Regions from separate parts of the Serratia grimesii genome, predicted to be linked through region 2. Evidence: predicted binding sites of a transcription regulator. Region 2 holds the regulator's gene; each other region holds the start of a gene.
What was found. Region 2 encodes sigma-54, which starts transcription at its own class of promoters, with help from an activator protein. Its sites were predicted from a motif close to GTTGGCACANNTTTCGCTNT; they were not measured.
Positions count from the first base shown of each region.

Region 1: the regulator sigma-54 is predicted to act here: its motif matches at 3,573-3,592, upstream of SGBXF1_RS02415 (circularly permuted type 2 ATP-grasp protein).
Region 3: the regulator sigma-54 is predicted to act here: its motif matches at 2,602-2,621, upstream of hycA (formate hydrogenlyase regulator HycA).

Region 1 is NZ_LT883155.1:516,679-522,098, forward strand. Features, by position in the region: gene SGBXF1_RS02400 (proteasome-type protease) at 1-311, opposite strand, end outside; gene SGBXF1_RS02405 (transglutaminase family protein) at 387-1,181, opposite strand; gene SGBXF1_RS02410 (alpha-E domain-containing protein) at 1,178-2,107, opposite strand; gene SGBXF1_RS02415 (circularly permuted type 2 ATP-grasp protein) at 2,101-3,537, opposite strand; gene ridA (2-iminobutanoate/2-iminopropanoate deaminase) at 3,816-4,202, opposite strand; gene pyrI (aspartate carbamoyltransferase regulatory subunit) at 4,424-4,888, opposite strand; gene pyrB (aspartate carbamoyltransferase) at 4,901-5,420, opposite strand, start outside.
Region 2 is NZ_LT883155.1:4,572,907-4,585,726, forward strand. Features, by position in the region: gene kdsD (arabinose-5-phosphate isomerase KdsD) at 1-560, shown strand, start outside; gene kdsC (3-deoxy-manno-octulosonate-8-phosphatase KdsC) at 578-1,132, shown strand; gene lptC (LPS export ABC transporter periplasmic protein LptC) at 1,129-1,707, shown strand; gene lptA (lipopolysaccharide ABC transporter substrate-binding protein LptA) at 1,676-2,215, shown strand; gene lptB (LPS export ABC transporter ATP-binding protein) at 2,222-2,947, shown strand; gene rpoN (RNA polymerase factor sigma-54) at 2,998-4,431, shown strand; gene hpf (ribosome hibernation promoting factor) at 4,455-4,742, shown strand; gene ptsN (PTS IIA-like nitrogen regulatory protein PtsN) at 4,897-5,358, shown strand; gene rapZ (RNase adapter RapZ) at 5,489-6,343, shown strand; gene npr (PTS phosphocarrier protein NPr) at 6,340-6,612, shown strand; gene SGBXF1_RS21395 (BglG family transcription antiterminator) at 6,668-8,584, opposite strand; gene SGBXF1_RS21400 (lactonase family protein) at 8,636-9,850, opposite strand; gene dagF (2-dehydro-3-deoxy-phosphogluconate aldolase) at 9,943-10,683, opposite strand; gene SGBXF1_RS21410 (DgaE family pyridoxal phosphate-dependent ammonia lyase) at 10,680-11,798, opposite strand; gene SGBXF1_RS21415 (amidohydrolase/deacetylase family metallohydrolase) at 11,782-12,820, opposite strand, start outside.
Region 3 is NZ_LT883155.1:2,579,550-2,584,969, reverse strand. Features, by position in the region: gene hypD (hydrogenase formation protein HypD) at 1-987, opposite strand, end outside; gene SGBXF1_RS12205 (HypC/HybG/HupF family hydrogenase formation chaperone) at 974-1,267, opposite strand; gene hypB (hydrogenase nickel incorporation protein HypB) at 1,258-2,052, opposite strand; gene hypA (hydrogenase maturation nickel metallochaperone HypA) at 2,068-2,412, opposite strand; gene hycA (formate hydrogenlyase regulator HycA) at 2,676-3,143, shown strand; gene SGBXF1_RS12185 (4Fe-4S dicluster domain-containing protein) at 3,231-3,845, shown strand; gene SGBXF1_RS12180 (proton-conducting transporter transmembrane domain-containing protein) at 3,845-5,420, shown strand, end outside.

The DNA.
Region 1 (5,420 bases), 1.0 Mb from region 2:
TGCTGGGCTTCGCTGTCGCGTTGGATCACTTCACGCACGGTTTCGCCCACCAGCGTGGCGGCTTCGTACAGACTGGGTGCGTTCAATAGATTTAGGCGCTCGGCATCCTTACAGCGGCGCTGTAGCAGGCTAATGATACTTTGGGTGGTTGCCAGATTACCGGCGCTTTGCAGCACCAGCATGCGGTCACCGTCTTGCTGGAACACGTGCAGTTTGCGGAAGATGGAAATATGGTCCACTCCGGCATTGGTGCGTGAATCGGAAGCAAAGACCAGCCCGGATGATAAGCGCATGGCCACACAATAGGTCATACCACAATCCCTCAAAACAGTACTGGCACACCGCCAAACGCCAGCGTGCCGTAAACCTTCGTTTTCGGCAAGATGCTATTGTCCGGTTGGCATCATCTGCACTTCGGCCATGGTCTGCATATTTTCACAGCCTCCCCCTAACCGTATGCCGCGTACCGGGCATGCGTCCAGATAGTCGATACCCACGGCAAGCTTAAGGTGCTGATTTGGCAAACGGGTGTTATTGGTGACGTCGAAGCTGTGCCAGCGTTCGTCGACCCAGGCTTCGGCCCACGCATGAGTAGCGACATGGCTAGAATCTTCGCTGTAGAGATAGCCACTGACATAGCGTGCCGGAATATTCAGGCTGCGGCAGCAGGCCAGAAACACATGGGTGTGATCCTGGCAAACACCGGTACCGGTCGCGAAGGCTTGGGCAGCACTGTCGGTGACGCTGGTGGAACCTGGGCCGTAAGGCATTTTCAGCAACAGTTCGCTCATCAGGTGTTCCAGCCCGTCGAGCACCGCGTGTGGTTGGTAATAGCGTAGGGCAAAGGCCTGTATCGCACTGTCGGGCTGGGTCAACGGGCTGTGGCGCAGAAAGACCAACGGTGACAGATGCCCCATGACCTGATCTTCTGCCCCGTCTTCAATCTCCACCACGCCATGGGCCTGAATGGTAATCGCCTGATGCGGATGGTCCAGCGTCAGTACATGCAGCACGTTGCCGAAGGCGTCAGTGGTGCATACCGCATCTTCCGGTAGCGTCAGTTGCCAGGAAATGATGCGTTGATGCTCTGAGTCCTGTGGCGTCAGGCGCAGATACTGGGTGCTACGCTGTACCTGTTGGGCGTAGGTATAATGGGTATTGTGCTCAATGTTCAGTTTCATTGTGCCTCCAGATAAGTGTGATGGACGCTCTCCGCGATACCGCCAATTTGCCCAAGAAACGCTTCTAACCAGTCGTTCAGCCCAACCTCATTCAGGTCTTTCATGCTGCTGAAACGCAGTTCGGCGTGCAGTGTATGTGCCAGCCGGCGTGGCTGATTTGAACGGTTACCGCCAATTTGCTCCAGCTGCTGCACCATATCGCCGACGCAGGCCAGCAGGGAGCGCGGGATTTCATTACGCAAGATCATCAGTTCGGCAATGGTGTCCCGGCTGAGCTGCTGCTTGTAGATGCTGTGATAGGCTTCGCGTGCGCTGACTGCCCGCAGCAGTGTGTCCATGCGGTAATACTCACGTACCGGGTCGCCGTCGCTGTCCATCAAGGTATTCTTGACACCCAGCAGGCGTGCGGTGCTGTCGGCCCGTTCCAGCAGGGTACCGAGGCGGATAAAGCACATGGCATCGCTGCGCAGTAGGGTGCCAAACATGGCACCGCGAAACAGGTGTGAGCGTTCTTTCACCCAATCGAAAAAGGCATCTGCGCCCACCGAACCGATGCCCTGACGGCGGATCAGCTTCATCTCGATCCAGGTCGCGTTAATGCACTCCCAAACCTCGGAAGACAGGCTGCCGCGCACCGCATGGGCATTGTTCCACCCCATTTGCAGACAGCTGTAAATGCTACTGTGATTGCGGCTGTCGAGTGCAAAAAAACTCACCAGATTGGCCATGGTCAGGTCGGGATAGGCGGCGGCATACAACTGCCCGGTACTGGTCAGATTGAGTGGCACCTGCAAATCCTGATCTTCGCTGTCGCGGATCGGCATCATCGACAGCTTATTAGTGACATCGAGCACCCGGGCAATGCTTTCTGCCCGCTCCAGATAACGGGCCATCCAATAGAGTTCACTGGCAGTTCGGCTCAGCATACGTCGTCCTCCAACACCCAGGTATCCTTGGTTCCCCCGCCTTGCGACGAGTTGACCACCAGCGAACCTTGCGCCAGCGCCACACGTGTCAGGCCACCTGGCACCAGTCGAATTTCGGCACCGCTGAGGGCAAATGGCCGCAGATCGATATGTCGTGGGGCCAGGCCTTCGTTGACGAAAGTCGGACAGGTCGACAGCGCAAGTGTATTTTGCGCAATGTAGTTATGGGGTTTGGCTAACAGCAAGGTGCGGAAATGGGCGATTTCGTCTTTGGTCGCTGCCGGGCCGATCAACATGCCGTAGCCACCGGCCCCGTGGACTTCTTTCACCACCATCTGATCCAGATTTGCCAGCACATACGACAGCTCATTCTTGTGGCGACATTGCCAGGTCGGCACATTGTTGAGGATCGGCTCTTCTTGCAGATAGAAACGCACCATGTCAGGCACATACGGATAGATTGATTTATCGTCGGCCACGCCGGTACCAATGGCGTTTGCCAGTACCACGTTGCCGGTGCGGTAAACCGACAGCAGCCCCGGAACACCGAGCATTGAGTCAGGGCGGAACGCCAGTGGATCGAGGAAAGCGTCATCCACCCGGCGGTAAATGACATCCACCTTGCATGGTCCGGCGGTGGTACGCATAAACACGGCACCGTCTTTGACGAACAGATCAGCGCTTTCAACCAGCTCAACCCCCATCTGCTGTGCCAGGAAACTGTGTTCGAAATAGGCGCTGTTAAAGCGGCCCGGTGTCAGTACCACGACCGTGGGATCGTTAATCGGCGAGCTTTCACGCAGGGTTTGCAGCAGGTGCGATGGATAGCGCTCCACCGGTGCAATACGTTGCTGGGCGAACAGTTCGGGGTACAGGCGCATCATCATCTTGCGGTTTTCCAGCATGTAGGAAACGCCGGAAGGGGTACGCAGGTTATCTTCCAGCACGTAATACTGGCCATCGCCGTTGCGCACCATATCCACGCCAACGATGTGCGCGTAAATATTGCGGTGCAGATCGACGCCTTGCATACAGGGCTGATATTGATCATTAGCCAGCACCTGTTCTGCCGGAATGATCCCGGCTTTCAGAATGTGTTGTTGGTGGTAAATGTCGTGAAGAAAGGCGTTTAACGCCTGGACGCGTTGGCGAATACCGCGATCGAGCATCGCCCATTCGCTGGCGGGTATGATACGTGGCACGCTATCAAACGGGATCAATCGTTCGGCACCATCATCCTCACCATAGACATTAAAGGTAATCCCCACTCGGTGAAACAGCAGTGCAGCTTCTTCCCTTTTGCGCTGAATGGCCTTTTGATCGGCCTGTTGCAGCCAGTGCCAGTAAGCTTCGTAGTGACCCCGGTGTTTACCCTCAGCCAGAAGCATCTCATCAAAAAACGGTGAAGCGGACAGATCGATATTTAGCATCATCACCTCGTCGACATTGCAGGCTGTAAACGGATCCAGCATAAAATGTGCCAAGGTGATAAAGGGGCGAAAATGGCGCGAAACCACGGTTTTTCGCCGATAAAGAGCACACTTTAGGTGCAGTCAAAGAAGAGGTTGCCTTAAAACAGGGCGAAACTACGGTAAGTGTGGGCCAGAGTGATCGTTAGTGGCGCGCCATTAGAGGGACATGCTGTAACTGGAATAAATAAAAACGGCCAGCCGAGGGCTGACCGTTGGTCGCGTGCGTGGTCGTGGAATTAACGACGAACGGCGATGGCTTCGATTTCGATTTTCACGTCTTTTGGCAGACGCGCGACTTCGACGCAAGAACGGGCCGGGAACGGCGCGCTGTGCTCGGTAAAGAAGCTTTCGTAAGCGGCGTTAACGGTGGCGAAATCGTTCAGGTCTTTCACGAATACCGTGGTTTTCACGATATCGGCGACTTTCAGGCCGGCAGCTTCAACGATTGCTTTAACGTTTTCCAGTGACTGGCGTGCCTGAGCGGCGACGTCGTCGGCAACGGCGCCGGTTTTAGGATCAACCGGGATCTGACCGGAAGTGATGATCATGCTGCCCAGATCAACGCCCTGCACGTAAGGACCAATGGCTGCCGGGGCGAGTTCAGTGCTAATGTTACGTGACATTTTTTCTCCTAATTTACCCTTCGTCTTTCAAACCGCAGCGTTGTTGACTGCGTGTGCTCACCCCAGTCACTGACTTAAGTCAGCTCCTGGGAATTCCCACACTTGCCGCCTAGCTGCGGCTCGAAATCCATTGGGTAATAAACGTGGGTATTTTCTTCAGTGACTCATTATAGGGAGTGGCGAGCAGATTAACAGCGCCGTTCCCGGTCAATAGGCATATTTCAGTCTGCCTGTAACACCACCTGATGTTCGAACTCTTTCTCGCAGTAGCGGCACTTCAGATGTACGTCACCGTCGCGGGATTTTACGCTAAAGCTGGACGACACCGGTTCGCTGCGGCTGATGCAGTTGCTGTTCGGGCAGGTCAGCACGCCGTCGATATGATCCGGCAGGCTGAGGGTCAGTTTACGCACCACTTCGTAATTATCGATGCGGTTGACCGTGGCTTTGGGCGCATACATCGCCAACTGGTTAGCCTGTTGTTCCGTCAGGAATGTGTTCTCGATTTTGATCAGGTCTTTGCGGCCCAGCTCATTGGAGGGCAGGTTCAGGCCGATAGTGATGCGCTGATCGGTGGCAGTCAATTTGAACAGCGTCAACAGCTTAAAACCTATCTGTGCCGGAATGTGGTCAATCACCGTACCGCATTTGATCGCTTCAACCTGCAGTTTATTATCGTGAGTCATGACGGTTCCCCCTTAAAGAGCCAAATCTGCGTTTAATACCAGTGCCAACAGTGCCTGACGGGCGAAAATACCGTTACCTGCTTGCTGGAAATAGTAGGCGTACGGTGTTTTATCCACGTCGGTGGTAATCTCGTCAATGCGTGGCAGTGGGTGCAAGACTTTGAGATTGGTGCGTGCATCCGCCAGATCCGCTGCACGCAGGACGAACTGCGCCTTCACGTTAGCGTATTCGGAAGGATCCAGACGTTCTTTCTGCACCCGGGTCATGTAGAGAATATCCAATTCAGGAACCACTTCTTCAATGCTGCTGTGCAAGCTGTATTGGATGCCTTTCTCTTCCAGCATTTTCAGGATATAGGTCGGCATGGCCAACGCGTCCGGGGCGATGAAGAAGAAGCGGTTGCCTTCAAATTTAGCCAGCGCCTGTGCCAGCGAGTGCACGGTACGTCCGTATTTCAGGTCGCCCACCATAGCAATGTTGATATTGTTCAGGCGGCCCTGGGTTTCTTGAATGGTAAACAGATCGAGCAGT
Region 2 (12,820 bases):
TTCACTTGTGCATCAAGGTGCCACAGGAAGCCTGTCCGCTTGGCCTGGCCCCGACCACCAGCACCACTGCCACTCTGGTGATGGGTGATGCCTTGGCCGTCGCACTGCTGAAAGCGCGGGGGTTCACGCCAGAAGATTTTGCCCTTTCGCACCCAGGCGGCGCTCTGGGTCGCCGATTGTTGCTACGTGTATGCGACATTATGCACAGTGGTGATGAAATCCCCCATGTCAGTGCCGACGCTTCTTTACGCGACGCATTACTGGAGATCACCCGTAAAAATCTGGGTATGACAGTCATCTGTGACGATCTTATGAAGATCGCCGGTATCTTCACCGATGGTGACCTGCGCCGAATATTTGATATGGGCATTAACCTCAACGAAGCCAAGATCGTCGATGTCATGACACAGGGCGGCATACGAGTACGCCCGAACCTGTTGGCCGTCGACGCGTTGAACCTGATGCAGCAACGTCATATCACCGCCGTGCTGGTTGCCGATGGCGACCAATTGCTGGGTGTGGTACATATGCATGACATGCTGCGCGCCGGCGTCGTTTAATTATGGAAGAGAACTCAATGAGTCTGGTTGAAACCTGCTACGGGCCTGTAGAACAAGACGTCATGGCGCGTGCCGGGAAAATCCGCCTGCTGATTTGTGATGTCGATGGCGTGCTGTCAGACGGCCTGATTTTTATGGGCAACAATGGCGAAGAGTTAAAGGCGTTCAACGTCCGTGACGGTTACGGCATCCGCTGCCTGAAAACCTCAGATATCGACGTGGCGATCATCACCGGCCGCTCCGCCAAGCTACTGGAGGACCGAGCTAACACCCTCGGTATCACTCACCTTTATCAGGGGCAATCCGATAAGCTTTTGGCCTTCCGTGAACTGTTGGATACACTGTCGCTCACGGCAGATCAGGTGGCCTATATTGGCGACGATCTGATCGACTGGCCGGTGATGGCGCAAGTGGGCCTGGCCGTTGCAGTCGCAGATGCACATCCGTTGCTGCTACCACGCGCCCATTACGTTACCCGCATTGCCGGCGGCCGGGGCGCGGTGCGCGAGCTGTGTGACATTATTCTTTTGGCTCAGAACAAGCTGGAGGACGCCAAAGGGCTGTCGATATGAGTAAAACCAAACTTTGGATCACCCTCTTGCTGGCGGTGATCGCATTGGCGCTGATTGGCTGGAACATGGCTGACTTCAATAATGACTCGGTCCCAGGGCCGGTCAACAGCCAGGACCCAACTTACCAGAGCCAGCACACGGTCACCATAGTGTACAATCCGACCGGCAAGCTGAGTTACAAGCTGGTGGCGGAAGACGTGAAGTACTATGAGGCCGACGAATTAAGCTGGTTTACCCAGCCAGTGATGACGCTGTTTGATGAAAACGCGGTGGCCACCTGGTCAGTTCGCGCCGATCGCGCCAAACTGACTAAAGACCGGATGCTGTATCTTTACGGCCATGTCGAGGTGAACAGCCTGACCACCACCTCACAGCTGGAAAAAATTAAAACAGACAATGCTCAGGTGAACCTGGTGACCCAAGATGTGGCTTCGGATGACGAAGTGACACTCTACGGGACGAACTTCACCTCTAACGGCATGAAAATGCGTGGGAACCTGCGGGCCAAAACCGCTGAGCTGATTGATAAGGTTAAGACCAACTATGAAATTCAGAACCAACAAACGAAGCCGTAATCTGTTGATCGGCAGCTTGATTTTGGCCGCCAGTGCACCCGCTTGGGCGCTGAAGTCCGACTCCAGTCAACCAGTGAGCATTGACTCACTGAAACAGTCTCTGGACATGCAGAGCAACGTCAGCACCTTTACCGATAACGTGGTGATCAAGCAAGGCACTATCGATATCAAAGCCGACAAGGTCGTGGTGACCAGGCCGGGCGGCGACCAGAACAAAACCTATATTGAAGCCTTTGGTAACCCAGTTACTTTTTACCAGATGCAAGACAGCGGCAAGCCGGTTAAAGGCCATGCCCAAAAGGTCCGTTACGATGTCGCATCGCAGTTAGTGACCCTGACCGGGAATGCCTATCTGGAACAGCTCGACAGCAACGTAAAAGGCGATCGCATCACCTACCTGGTGCAACAGCAGCAAATGCAGGCGTTTAGCGATAAAGGCAAACGCGTGACTACGGTTCTGGTACCGTCGCAGTTGCAAGACAAAAACGGGCAAAAGAAGAGTAACTAATCACTTATGGCTACACTCATCGCAGAAAACTTGGCGAAAGCCTACAAGGGCCGCAAAGTTGTTGAAGACGTCAGTCTGAACGTGAAATCCGGCGAAATCGTCGGCCTTTTGGGGCCAAACGGCGCCGGTAAGACCACCACCTTCTACATGGTGGTCGGTATCGTCCAGCGTGACGCCGGGCGTATCGTGATTGACGAAGAAGATATCAGCCTGTTGCCACTTCATGCGCGCGCACGTCGTGGTATCGGCTATCTGCCGCAAGAAGCGTCAATCTTCCGCCGCCTGAGCGTGTATGACAACCTGATGGCCGTTCTGGAGATCCGTGACGATCTCAGTAGTGAACAGCGAGCAGACCGTGCGGTAGAGCTGATGGAAGAGTTCCATATCTCCCATCTACGCGACAACCTGGGCCAGGCGCTGTCCGGTGGCGAACGCCGCCGCGTGGAGATCGCCCGAGCACTGGCGGCCAACCCGAAATTCATCCTGCTGGATGAACCGTTCGCCGGGGTCGACCCCATTTCCGTTATCGACATTAAAAAAATTATCGAGCACTTGCGTGACAGCGGCCTGGGCGTGCTGATCACCGACCACAACGTGCGCGAAACGCTGGACGTATGTGAACGCGCCTATATCGTCAGCCAGGGCAAACTGATTGCTCACGGCACGCCGGATGCTATTCTGGCCGATGAGCAGGTGAAACGCGTTTATCTGGGCGAAGAATTCCGCCTCTGAGTTCCAGCACGTCCTGATGGGCGACGCTTAACGGAAGTAGACAGAAGATTATGAAGCAAGGTTTGCAACTCAGGTTTAGTCAACAATTGGCTATGACCCCCCAACTCCAGCAGGCGATTCGCCTGTTGCAGTTGTCCACGCTTGAGCTCCAGCAGGAGATACAGCTGGCGTTAGAGAGCAACCCATTGCTTGAACAGACCGACCTGCACGAAGAAATCGATACCAAAGAAACCATCGAAACCGAAGGTTTGGACACCCGCGAAGCGCTGGAACAGAAAGACATGCCAGAAGAGCTGCCGCTGGACGCCACTTGGGACGAAATCTACACGGCGGGCACCCCCTCTGGCACCCGCACTGATTACAGTGATGATGAGCTGCCGGTTTATCAGGGTGAAACCACCCAGACCCTGCAAGACTATCTGATGTGGCAGGTAGATCTCACACCGTTTTCCGATACGGATGCCGCCATCGCCACCTCAATCGTCGACGCTGTCGATGACACCGGTTATCTCACCGTGCCACTGGAAGACATTCTGGAGAGCATCGGTGACGAAAATGTGACAATGGACGAAGTCGAAGCCGTGTTGAAACGCGTACAGCGTTTTGATCCGGTTGGCGTTGCCGCGCGCGATCTGCGCGACTGCTTGTTGGTTCAGCTTTCCCAATATGCCGAAGACACGCCATATCTGGCTGAAGCACGCCTGATCATCAGTGAACATCTGGACTTGCTGGCGAACCACGACTTTCGCAGCCTGATGCGATCAACGCGCTCAAAAGAAGATACACTGAAAGAAGCGATGCAGTTGATCCAGTCACTCGATCCACGTCCGGGCCAGTCGATCAATACCGGCGAGTCTGAGTATGTGATCCCAGACGTGCTGGTACGCAAGGTGCAAGATGTTTGGACGGTTGAGCTCAACAGCGACAGTATTCCACGGCTGAAGATCAACCAGCAATATGCCGCAATGGGCAACAGCGCGCGTAACGACAGTGACGGTCAGTACATCCGCAGCAATCTGCAGGAAGCCAAATGGCTGATCAAAAGTCTGGAAAGCCGAAACGACACCTTACTGAAAGTCTCACGCTGCATTGTCGAGCAGCAGCAGGCCTTCTTTGAGCAAGGTGCAGAATTTATGAAGCCCATGGTACTGGCAGATATCGCACAGGCCGTGGAGATGCATGAATCGACAATCTCACGTGTGACTACGCAGAAGTTTTTGCACAGTCCGCGCGGCATTTTCGAATTGAAATATTTCTTCTCAAGCCATGTGAATACCGACAGCGGGGGCGAAGCTTCCTCTACGGCGATCCGGGCAGTCGTGAAGAAAATGATCGCGGCGGAAAACCCCGCCAAACCGCTCAGCGACAGCAAGCTGGCCACCCTGCTCTCCGACCAGGGGATCATCGTGGCGCGGCGTACCGTCGCCAAGTACCGAGAGTCTTTGTCCATCCCGCCGTCCAACCAACGTAAACAGTTGGTTTGACCTCTATTGAGAAGGAAGACACTATGCAGCTCAACATTACCGGACACCACATCGAAATCACCGAACCATTGCGTGAGTTCGTGAACACTAAGTTCGCCAAACTCGAACAGTATTTTGACCGCATAAATCAGGTGTATGTCGTTCTTAGTGTGGAAAAAGTGCAACAGATCGCGGAAGCGACGGTGCACGTGAATGGAGGCGAGTTGCACGCCACCTCGGAAGACGAGAACATGTATGCTGCAATTGATACCCTGATCGACAAACTGGCACGTCAATTGAACAAACATAAAGACAAACTGAAGCAACACTGACATTCTGGGCCGTTTCCGTCAGCGGATTCGGCTCAAACGTATATTCGGCCATCGGCGCGTTACCTGTCTTTGTATGGGTACCGCGCCGATAAGCCAACAGGCGAAAAATCACCTCACAAGCCTGCTTGCTGGTGTGATTTTAAGTGAAGATGAGATGAACAACGAAACAATGCAATTAAGCTCGGTCTTAAACATCGAGTGCACCAGAAGCGCCGTCCATTGCACTAGCAAGAAACGCGCTTTGGAAATTATCAGCGAACTGGCCGCCAAGCAGCTAAACCTGTCACCACAGGTGGTGTTTGACGCGGTTCTCACCCGCGAGCGTATGGGCAGCACCGGTATCGGCAACGGTATCGCCATTCCCCATGGCAAACTGGAAGAGGACACATTGCGGGCTGTTGGCGTGTTTATCCGTCTCGACCAACCTATCGCCTTTGATGCCATTGATAATCAGCCGGTCGATCTGCTGTTTGCCTTACTGGTACCGGCCGACCAATGTAAAACCCATTTGCATACCCTGTCTCTGGTCGCGAAGCGCCTGGCCGACAAAACCGTATGCCGTCGCCTGCGCGCCGCGCAAAGTGACGAAGAGCTTTACCAAATCATCACCGAGTAACGCCCGGCTGGCGTGACTTCCAGCCCGGATAACGATACTGTTTAGCCATGATGGATTCCGGTTCAGGCCGGAATAATAAAGTTTCTAACGGTGGCGATAGACGCCACTGAGATGCCAGGGGAGTTTCCACATGGTGCTGATGATTGTCAGCGGCCGTTCCGGTTCAGGGAAATCCGTCGCCTTACGGGCGTTGGAAGACATGGGTTTTTACTGCGTTGATAACCTGCCCGTGGTACTGCTGCCGCAGCTTGCCAATACGCTGGCGGAACGCAACAGCTCCGCGGCGGTAAGCATCGACGTACGTAACATGCCGGAATCGCCGGAAGTGTTTGAATATGCGATGACTCAACTGCCGGACAGCTTCTCACCGCAGTTGCTGTTCCTCGACGCCGATCGCAATACGCTGATTCGCCGCTACAGTGATACACGCCGTCTGCATCCGCTCTCCAGCAAGAACCTGTCACTGGAAAGCGCTATCGATGAAGAAAGTGATCTGCTCGAACCATTGCGTTCCAGAGCCGACCTGATCATCGACACCTCAGAAATGTCAGTGCATGAGCTGGCTGAAATGCTGCGTACCCGCCTGTTGGGCAAACGCGAGCGCGAGCTGACCATGGTGTTTGAATCCTTCGGCTTTAAACACGGTATCCCAATCGACGCCGATTACGTGTTCGACGTACGCTTCTTGCCGAACCCACACTGGGATCCCAAACTGCGCCCAATGACCGGTCTGGATAAGCCCGTCGCTTCATTCCTCGATCGCCACACTGAAGTGCACAACTTCATCTACCAGACTCGCAGTTATCTGGAGCAGTGGCTACCGATGCTGGAAACCAACAATCGTAGCTACCTGACGGTTGCCATTGGCTGTACCGGCGGTAAGCACCGTTCGGTGTATGTGGCAGAGCAGTTGGCCGACTACTTCCGCTCACGCGGCAAGAACGTGCAATCACGCCATCGTACGTTGGAAAAACGCAAACAATGACGGTCAAGCAAACAGTTGAAATCAAAAATAAACTTGGCATGCATGCGCGCCCAGCGATGAAGCTGTTCGAGTTGGTGCAGAGTTTTGACGCCGAGGTTATGCTGCGTAACGACAGCGGCACAGAAGCCGAGGCCAGCAGCGTGATTGCGCTGCTGATGTTGGACTCTGCACAAGGCCGTCACATCGAAGTTGAAGCCACCGGCCCGGATGAAGTTAAAGCGCTGGCTGCCGTGATTGAGTTGATTAATTCCGGCTTTGACGAAGACTAAAAGACAAGGTGCGCCACCTGCTGCGCACCTGCTTCAAAACATATCACTCCTGCCGCTAGATCCGACTCAAACAGTCTAACGCCACTGCCTTAAAACTATCAAAATTGTCACTGCCCAGCAGACGACTCATCGATCGTTCACGCACGAAGGTAACGAACAGATCATAGATCGCCATCGCTTCTTCATAGTCACTTTTGCTGATTGCCAGCAAGAAGATCACGTGAGCAATCTCGCCGTCGCCCCAGACGACGCCCTGTGGCGCCAGCAACGTCACCACCACGGTTTTTTTCGCCAGCAAGCCTAGTGAGTGCGGCAGGGCAATGCCTTCGCCCAACATCGTGGAAACAATGGTTTCGCGCTCCACTACCGACGGATAAAAATCATCGCCGACATAGCCTTCACGCTCAAGCTGGCTACAGACTTTCTGGAACAATTGCGCCTGGGTCAGCGGTTCGTTCACCACCATGAAGTGATCAGCATCGAAGAACTTTTCCAACATGTAAGGTTTGGTTCGATCCACCAGGACCAACTTGCCGAGCTGCTCGAGCTGATATTCAGTCGGGAACGGTGACATCACAACAACAGGCTTGTTCTTTTCGCTGACCCGCGCGTTAGAAATAACAAAATCTTCGTCAATGTGGTTGAGCACCTCGTAATCACGTAGCGAAACGATCCGCGTCATTACCAGTTGCGGGTACTTACGTGCGATCTGTGCCTGGATCATCCGCACCGTCGAGTTGCCGGTGTCACATACCAACATCACCTGCGGGTGCCGCTCATAGCCAATGTTGTAATGCCGTTCCAGACCAACCCCAATGTGCAGCACCAGGTACCCAATCTCGTTCTCGCTCAGGGTATAAGGCGTGTATTTCCCCCAGCTAGACACTGCTGCCAATGTCACATCATAGGCCATCGGGTAATGCTGCTTGATATTCGCCAGCAGTGGATTGGGGATATTAATCTGGTATTTCACCCGGGTAATCATGGTCTTGATATGGGTGAGCAGATCGGCTCGCAGCTGTGTGTCGCCCTGCAGATTGTAGTTATAGTGCGCGTTGATGTACGACAGAATGTAATCCACCAGCGCTTCTTCATCGTCAGCATTGATCTCCGTCGGCTGCACCTCTTGAACCCGGCGCGCAGCAATATTCACCCGCAAGTAGGCCTCTTCCGCCATTGATATATCTTTCCCGCTGGCTTTACGCAGCTCACTTGCCAACCAGGTAGAGACCTTGCGCACAGCATCATCACCATCCTCAACGTCAAAGTCCGGCAACGGATAACCGTCGGTAATGCGTCGCAGCGCCACTGCACAGTAGAAAATTAGATACTGCTCACCTTCGTCCGTCAGACGAATGGCATATTGCGACAGCAACGGATGCAGTAAACCGGCAAAGGTCGTCACCTGCGGTTGCCGCAGGATCTCATTGTTGAGCAGTGGATTTTCGGCATCGGCCAAATGCAACTGGAATAACAGATCGGTCAGACAGGCGCGGATCGCCATCTCCGAACCGAACAACTTCATGCCATAGCGCGGTTTGGTTTCAATGGTTAACTGGTAGTGCGCCAGGCGCTCTCTCACCTCAGCCATGTCGTTTTGCAGCGTACCGCGGCTGACAAACCATTCATCGGCTAAATCTTCAAGCTTTAGAGAAAAAGCTGAGGTCAAAAAACGAATCAGCAGATAGTGCACCCGCTCCTGTGCACTGCGTGGAGTCGCATGCTTTTTGCGTTCTTGATGCTGTAAGGCGCTGAACAGTACGGCGTCATCTATCTGTAAGTGATAGCCCGCACCACGGTTATGCACAAAGTGGGCTCCATATTTTTCCAGAATGTCGTTCAGTGCAGTGATATCGGCACGCACGGTCCGGGTGGACACAGCGAAACGCTTCGCCAACTCGTCTTGTGGCAAAGTCTCAGACTGTAAAGCATCAAACAGATAGGCCAAACGCGGGTAGGGAAATCGCACCATTCTCTTTCCGTCAATTAAAGTGCCCGCCTGAGGAGTCAGACGGGCAGCGGGTTACTTCGCGAGCGGCAAGAACACCATTTGCGATGGGCTGCCTACCGGCGTATAGCCTTCAACAAAGCTGAGCTTGCCACTGGCTTTATCTACACTGAAGCGGGTAACGTTATCGCTGCGTTGGTTCATCGCATACAGATAGTGACCGTCCGGGCTCAGCGTCAATGACCGTGGGTAATCACCACGCGTCCAGATTTCAGCCACCGCGTGCAGCTCGCCGTCAGGGCCAACACTGAACTGTCCAATGCTGTTGTGCAGCCGGTTAGCAACATACAGATTTTTGCCGTCTTCGCTCAGGGCCAGGCCTGCAGCAAAGTTAGTGCCCTTATAATCAGCGGGCAGTGAAGACACAACATGCTGCTGTTTCAGAGTACCTTTTTGGTTATCAAAACGGTAGCTGGTCAGCGTCGAGGCTTCTTCATTCACCAACAGCAACGTTTTGCCGTCCGGGTGGAACACAAAGTGACGTGGACCTGCGCCGGCAGACGATGCCGCGATCCACTGTGGATCATTCGGCGTCAGTTGACCGCTGGCATCATCAAAGCGCCATTGATAGATACGATCCAGCCCCAGATCGGTTGAAAACACATACTTACCGCTCGGATCGCTGGCGATCATATGTGCATGCGGACCATTGTGGTCGCTGATCGCAAAACTGCCTTCCACCGCGCCTTCCGGCTTGCCGGTACCGGCTGGCCCTTGCTGTTGCTGCACTGAGCTGGCGTTACCCAGCTTGCCATCACTCTCAATCGGGAATACCGCCACGGTACCGCTGACGTAGTTCGCTACCAGGAGATGGCGGCCGTTAGGCGTCGGAGAAAGATATACCGGCCCCGCGCCTTGGGAATCGACCTGATTAAGCTGCGTCAGCCCACCATCAACCGGGTTGATATGGTAAGCAATAATGCCGCCGTGTTTAGTGCCATTAAAGTCCGCCACTTCACTGGCGACATACAGCGTCTGGCCTTTGGCATCTACGGTAAGCTGTGCTGGATTACTCTGTTTACTGACCAGCGTTCTGGCGCTCAACACACCGCTGGCCGAATCAACCTGCACGCGGTAAACGCCTTCACCGTTGGGATTGTAAGTACCGATATAAGCAAAATGAGATGACGTAGATTTCATTGCATCCTCAGCATGCAGCACCGGGCTGGCCATCGCCAGTAGCGCCAGGGTTAACGCGGTGCGTAGGGGTGGAGACTGCCAGTTTCGCATAGTTATCCTTATGATAGATAGCGGCGCGGCGTGCCCGCGCCTGCGGATACAGAACCTGTCGCCTCCCTGCCTTACGTCATCCGATAATGCGTTTACCCGACCAGCTTTTTGGTGATTGCCAGCAGGGTTTTAACGTCCTGTGGGCGAGTGTTGCCGGTGGCGGAATCAATGATTGAGCTGTAGATATGTGGGATCACTCGTTTCACACCGGCAGCCAATGCGATCTCAACGATCGGCTCGAAGTTTTCAAGATCGATACCGCCGGTCGGCTCCAGCATAAAGTCATGCTCAGCACAGGCCTGGGCCACATACTGATATTCCTCTTTGCATGCCAGCCCACCCATTGGGAAATACTTGATCGAGCTGCCACCCATATCTTTTAACAGGGCAATGGCGGTTTCCACCGGCACGATACCGTCCGGCGCAGAAGCACTCAGTGGACCAGTAGAGATCTTCACCCAGCCGACGCGACCAGTAGGTGACACCAGGCCATTGACCACGCTGTCATTTTGGCCCAGCAGCGCGCGGCTGGCACCGACACCGGTAAACACTTGGTTTACGTGTTGTGGCTGCACCCGTTGAGAAATCAGGCTGACCATCGCCGATTGTTTCGGATCGCCCGCGCCCAACCCTACCGACAGCGCATTCTCAATCAGCCGCGCATAGCGCTGCATGTCAGCCACCGCGCTGTCGACATCTGGATAGTTCTTAGACAGAACGCCCACCAGCACATGCCCTTCCGCCGCCGCATAAATGTCCTGCGCATTGTCTTTTGAACCGGCCAATACGTTGAGGCATACGCGATCGCGATAGTAGTTAGGTTGCAGCTTCATGCTTGTTTCTCCGTAAACAGATTTTTAATACAGGTGAAGACAGTCATCAGTTGTTGCTGGTCAACACTGCGCACATCCACTTCAATCTTGCCTTCGTTAGCCTTATAGCCACGGAAGTAGATAGCGATATCGCCGGTTTTCAGCGCCTGTACGATGTCGTAGGTCGAACGCCCAAGCACCGCTTCGTCAAAGGTGATTTCCGCCCGCGCGATATCGCGACCGGCGCTGTCCCAAACGGTTTTGGCGCTGATGCCGGTCAACGTATTGAGGCTATCGATAAACGGCGTCATTCTTTCAACCATTTGCTGACCGGTGGTTTTTTCCAGCGTCAAATAGCTCTCTATCGCCTGAGTCAGACCTAGAATGCCCTCTTTGCCGACCTTCATCGCTCGGCCGATGCCGCCAGATTGCAGCTTCACCCATTCAACATACTGTTTTTTACCGATCACCAGACCGCTGGTTGGGCCTTCGATGGCTTTGGCGCCGCTGTAAACCACCAGGTCGGCTCCCATTTGGTAGTAACACAGCAGATCTTCTTCCGCGGCGGCATCAACAATAAGCGGCAGGTTATGTTTACGTGCCACCACGACCGCCTGCTCAACAGAAAGAATGCTTTTCTGCACACAGTGGTGTGATTTGATGTAGAGAATAGCCGCAGTCTGAGGCGTGATGCAGGCTTCAAGCTGTTCAGCAGAACATTCATTAGCGTAGCCCGCCTCCACAACCTTACCGCCGCCCAGCGCCACCATGGTGTCAACCGGTGCACCAAAGTTAACGTTATGACCACGTGGCAGCACAATCTCACGTGGAACGGTAATAGGTGCTGAGTGCAAGTTCACCAACAGGTTGGCATTGTCTTTCACAATCAATGCCGCCACCGATTGGGCGATGCCTGCCGAAGCGCAGGAAACGATCACCGCAGCTTCAACATTCAGCAGGTTGGCAATATAGGCACCAGTCTTATCAACCAGATCTTTGATTTCAAAATAGTGATTCAGGCCATAGTCAACGGCGTCAATGACATCCTGGCGCGGCGTAGATACACCGAGCATAGTCATGCGACCGGAAGTATTAATGACCTGTTTTAAATTATATTTTTCATAGATTGAAGACATGAGCGGCTTTCCCTTCATCGGTTAATAGGATTTCACCGGCCACGACGGCAGCAAGTGGAACCAGCAACTGTTGTCCAGCAACTGATTGCCCTTCTGAATCAGCGAACACCTGTGGCCCTTGGTGGAGTTCAAACAGGGTGAAATCAGCGTCATAGCCTGGTGCGAGGCGACCTTTATTGTTCAGACGCAGCGCCGAGGCAGCATTCTCCGTTACGCAGGCAATCACCTGCGGGAGAGACAGGCCGACACTGAAGAATTTGGACATCACTGTCGCCAGACTGTGTACTGGCCCGGTCATACGGTTGCGACAGTAAATATCGGAACTGATGGTATGCGGCAAAATACCCAGTGCTATCGCCTGCCGGGCGACCTCAAAGCTAAAGCTGGCAGTGCCGTGACCTACGTCGAGCAACACGCCACGCTTCAATGCACGCTGAATGGACTCACGCAGCGTACCGGCAGGCGTCAGAATGCGATTTGGTTTGCCGTTGTAGCAGTGGGTAATAATGTCGCCACGGGTCAGCAGATCGGCTATCTCGTCGAGATCCGGTGGGTTATTACCGATATGTACCATCAATGGTAATTGGTTATTTTCCTGCTGGATCTCTTTGGCAAGCACCAATGGCCGGGTGCCATTCTGGCCGACTACGCTACTGCTCATGCGTGCCTTTATACCGATGATAAAACCCGGATGTTTGCCGATCGCTTGGCTGACTTTTTGCTTATCGATATCGGCCAAGTCGGCCAACTCGTTTTGCCGCAACAAACCGATGCGTGAAATATTTAGAAAGGCGAAGACATTGGTTTTAGCATTGCGCGTCAGCGCATAAAACGCTTCGACGTCATCGGTACCGGTACTACCGGCGTCGATCACTGTCGTGACGCCACAGGCCGTGCCAACCAGGTCCGGTTCGTCATGGTAAATCGGCGAAGAAGGGTAACAATGCACATGAGAGTCGATCCAGCCGGCGCTCAAGAGACAGTTGCCCGCCAGATCCAGTTGCCGATGGGCGCAGACGTCG
Region 3 (5,420 bases), 2.0 Mb from region 2:
TCCCGTGAGCACGTCACCACAACGGGCAAGAGGATCGTCCGCGACCTGACGATGTTGTGGCCGAAAGCGGCGTTCCGCATCAAAGTCGCTATAGGCCGGTGTTAAGGCAATACCGGAGTCGGCAATGGTCCCAAGGCCGCGCCATTCGCTGCCGCCTCCCAGCACAAATACCTCGCTCATGGCGTGCTGAGCCAGCAGGTTTCCCTGTTCCGGCACCACGCGGCGATATTGATTTTCGGTCCGACTCTGCTGCCCAATGAACTGTTCAACCAGCATCATCACCCCCTGCAAGATATCCAGCGGTTCAAAGCCGGTCACCACCAAAGGCTTACCGTATTGCCGACTGATAAAACCGTAAGGCTCGGTCCCTATCACCATGCTGACATGGCCGGGAGCCAGAAAACCGTCGATGCGCACATCTGGCTGTTGCAACAAACTGCGCAGCGTCGGGATCAAACTAATGTGTTGGCAAAACACACTAAAGTTCTTCAGCCCTTCCTGCCGTGCCTGCTGCAATGTGATCGCCGTAACCGGCATGGTGGTTTCAAAACCAAGGGCAAAGAACACCACGTGCCGTTGCGGGTTTTGCCGTGCCAGTGTCAGAGCGTCCAGTGGAGAGTAAACCACCCGCACATCGGCACCGCGCTCACGGGCCTGCAATAAAGATCCCTGTTTTCCCGGTACCCGCAGCGCGTCGCCAAAGGTGCAAAATATCACTTCCGGGTGCGCGGCAATCTCGCAGCAGGCGTCTATGCGCCCCATCGGCAACACACATACCGGACAACCCGGTCCGTGAATAAACTCAATGTGCGACGGCAGCAGTTTATCCAGGCCAAAACGGAAAATGGCATGAGTATGCCCCCCGCACACCTCCATGATTTGTAGCGGTCGCTCAGCGGTAAACGGCAACTGGGCGGCACGGTGTCGGATATGCTGCAACAGGGCTTTTACCCGGTGTGGATCGCGGAATTCGTCAACGTAGTGCATGTTGACCTTCCCCCGTTAAAAACAGCGCCACGTCCTGTTCGACTTCCCCCATCGCTTGCAGTGCCGCCAACATCTCTTCGGCTTCGTGCTGATCGAGGCGGCTCATTGCGAAGCCCACATGGATCAGCACCCAACAGCCGATCATGGCTTCTCTCGGTTCATCGTCTTTGCGAACTAACGCAATATTCACTTCACGCTGTACGCCACAAACGTCGGCCCAGGCATGCTGACGGTGGTTTTCATCCAACGCCACGATCTGCCCAGGAATGCCTATACACATAACTGTTTCTCCAGCCAGGTCAGCCAGTGATCCATGCCTTCACCGCTGGTCGCTGAAAGGGTAATCACTTCAATGGTGGGGTTCACCTGGCGGGCATTGTCGATGCAGGCCGCCAAATCGAAGTTCAGATACGGCAGCAGGTCGATTTTGTTCAGCAGCATCAGCCGTGCGGCGGCAAACATGTGTGGATACTTGAGTGGCTTGTCTTCCCCTTCGGTAACCGACAGCACCGCCACCTTATGGCGTTCACCCAAATCAAAACTGGCCGGACAAACCAAATTGCCGACGTTCTCGATAAACAACAGACTATTGGGTTTTAATTCCAGGCGCTGGGCGGCCTCATGCACCATTTGGGCATCCAGATGACAGCCTTTACCGGTATTGACCTGGATCGCCGGCACGCCCGTGGCGCGAATACGTTCAGCATCGTTGGTGGTTTGCTGGTCGCCTTCCACCACCGCGCACGGGTGCTGACCACGCAACCGCAGCAGCGTTTCTGTCAACAGCGTTGTTTTGCCGGAACCGGGGCTGGATACCAGGTTCAGCGCCAGAATATGTTGTTCAGCGAAATACTGACGATTGCGTTCTGCCAGGCGATCATTTTTATCCAACACCCGGGTTTCAATGTCCAGCATACGGCGCTGACTGATACCTGGCGCATGGGTACCGGCCAGCCCCAAACCATAATGCAAATCGCCTTGCCTGTTCCGTTGCGGACGGAATGGCACTTTTACTTCTCCTTCAATCGTCAATTCACCCTGGGCACAACCGCAGGTACTGCACATATTCATTCCCCTCTGTTATTCAATTTCCAGGCGTTTTATTTGCAAGCCATCGTCGGCCTGTACCCGCAGATTTCGTCCGCTACAGTGCGGGCAGACCAAAACCTGCGGTATCAGCAACTGGACATCTCTCTGGCAGTCATGGCACCAACACTGCGCTTTCAGTTCCACCAGATGCAGTTCGCAGCCTTCGGCCAGGGTGTCACGACACACCATGTCGAAACAAAAGCGCAAAGACTCCGCTTCCACGCAGGAAAATGCGCCAATTTCAAACCACACTGCTGTAATACGCTGGGCACGATGCTGGCGAGCCTGTTGCTGCATTATTTCCATCGCATGTTGGCACAAGGTTATTTCGTGCATCTGGTCTCCACCAAAGGTGATAAAACGCGTTGTATTAATAACACTGCAAATATGATGCCAAGCCGAAATTGACATATTTGTCGAGCGTCATGTCGTCGACAGTAATTACATCAGTCGCCGACGGGCTGGCTACGCATTTAATTTATCGCCAACGGTTGAAATAAAAGGGATTAGTGAGGAATTAGAATGTTTGGCACACTTTATGCTTTAACTCGTTGACCAGGAGCTATTTCGACAATGATCATCAATTTTGAGTGAGGACAATGAGTACAATCAGTGAAGTAACCAGCCAGGCCGATTATATCGCCAGCAAAAGCAACCGTCTGATGGCACAGTGGCAGACCTACCACAGCACGTTAATCAAAGCAGTTACCACCACCAAAAAGAAGATTAATCATCAGTTTACTTATGGGCAGGAAGACGACTTGCGCTTTGTTTTGTTCAACCACTTTATTGTCAGCATTCAATTAAGCGAGGGGTTCTACAGTCGCGATATTTGCTACCGCATTAATTTGGCGACGGCACACGAACCGGAAAATTTTGCCCCTTTTGCACATGCCACACTGGATGAAAGCGGCAATGTCGACGGGAAAATAAACAACCGTGATACGCAGGCAGTATTTGAACATTATCTGGATAAGATAGCCGTTATTTACCAATGCTTGTTTGACTCTCTTCATGATGGCAATGCCATTTATGACGCACTGAAGAAAATAACCTTACCCGTCTGACTGTCGGCGTTAATCACTGACAGAAAACTGTCGAAACGTCATTTTTTACTGACGATTTCGTCATAAATGACGAAGCAAGGAGTGTGCATGAACCGCTTTATTATTGCGGACCCTAAATTGTGTATTGGCTGCAATACCTGCATGGCAAGTTGTTCTGCGGAACACCGGCAATATGGATTGCAGGCATTACCCCGCTTGCAGGTAATACGCAACGCCCGCGACTCTGCACCGGCAATGTGCCACCAGTGTGAAGACGCCCCCTGTGCACAGGTATGTCCGGTCAATGCTATCCGCCACCAAGATGACGCCATCGTACTGAACGAAAGCCTGTGCATCAGTTGCAAGCTGTGCGGCATTGCCTGTCCGTTCGGCGCCATTGGTTTCGGGGGCAGTACTCCGCTGGCGATCCCTGCGGACTGCAACACCCCGCTGGCATTGCCCGCGCCCAAAGCAGCGCGCCCGATCAGCCCCTTCCTGGATTGCGTACCCGGTGTCCGTGCCGTGGCGGTGAAGTGCGATCTCTGCGACTTCAGTGCCGATGGCCCCGCGTGTATCCGTACCTGTCCTACCCAGGCCATCCGTCTGGTGACTGATCATGACGTACGTAATGCAAGCGAGCAAAAAAGACGTAACGCCATGCAGGCGCTCAGTGCCGAGTTACCGTTCGTTGCCGCCCCTGAATCCCGCAAGGAGCCGAATTAATGATGTATACCATTACGCCCGATCCACTGTTGCTTCTGACATTGGCATTGGCGGGGTACTTGCTCTGCGCCCTGTTGAGCTGGCTAATCTCTCCTTGGCCACGTGTTAGCCAGCTACTGAGTGGCGGCAGCTTGTTGTGTGCTATAGCCACATTGCTGGCGGCCTTATCTATGCTGTTTACGCCGCTGCATAGCGCCCGCTTACCCTGGCTGAATTATGCCGTGGAAATCAGTGGCCCTAACGCACTGTTACTACTGGTGATTGCCCTCAGCGGTATCTGCACCGCGCTGTATCACGTAGGCTGCATATTGAGCTTAAACGCGCGCGTTCGCGGGCGAATTGGTGGTCTGACCAACCTGATGCTGTCGGCGTTAAGTGCCGCGGTGATGGCTGATAATGCATTGGCGCTGCTGTTACTGTTGGAGCTGGCCGCGTTGTGCGGCTATTTCCTGATAGTCCATGCCCCAGGAGCCAAAAGCCTGCGTGCCGGGCATAACCAGTTCTTACTGATGCGCTTGGGTACCTTGTTACTGGTTATCGCTTTCGCCCTGATTTATACCCATAGCCACAGTTTGGCCTTCAGCGTGATCCGCGCTACGCCATTGCCGGACGCACTGCGTAATGGCGTGTTTTTGTTGGCACTCACCGGGTTCGGCATCTTTGCCGGGGTGATGCCATTACATGCCTGGGTTCCTCAATCTCACAGTAGCTCACCGGCCTCCGCCGCCATGTTGTTTTCCAGTGCACTGATGAAAGTCGGCCTGCTGGGAATTATGAAAATAGGTATGGATCTGTTGGGCACACCGCCACTTTGGTGGGGCTTACTGGTGTTGCTGTTAGCCGCTGGGACCGCGTTTTTCGGCGGGCTGTATGCGCTGATGGAGCACGACCTGCGCCGCTTGCTGGCTTATCACACGCTGGAGAACATTGGCATCATCCTGTTGGGTATCGGTGGTGCGATGGTCGGCATGGCGCTACAAATGCCGCTATTGACCGCATTCGCCCTGATCGGCGGTCTGTTCCACTTGTTGAATCATAGCCTGTTCAAAAGCGCACTGCTTCTGGCGGCGGGTGCCATTGAGCAACAAACCGGCCTGAAAGACATGGAAAAAATGGGGGGACTCGCGCGGCTGATGCCCTGGACCGCGGTTGCCCTGTTGATTGGTCTGGTGTCGATGGCTGCACTGCCTCCTTTAAATGGGTTCGCCAGTGAATGGCTAATCTATCAGGGACTCTTCCGTTTCAGCGCAGCACCCAGCTTTATCGGGCATCTGTTTGGCCCGTTGCTGGCAGTGACCTTAGCCTTGACCGGTGCACTCGCGGTGATGTGCGTCAGCAAGGTATTTGGTGTCGCTTGCTTGGGCGCGCCGCGTAGCGCCGCTGCCAAGAATGCGGTTCAGGCCAACCTGTGGCTGACGCTCAGCCATGTACTGCCTGCATTACTGTGCTTGCTATGCGGTCTGGGCGCCCCCTGGATCGTCCCGCTGTTTGCCCGCTTGATTGGCACCCTGCCGGAACACAACCTGTCTGTGACTGATGCGCTGGTTTCTACTCCGCTGATCGCCATTTTATTGC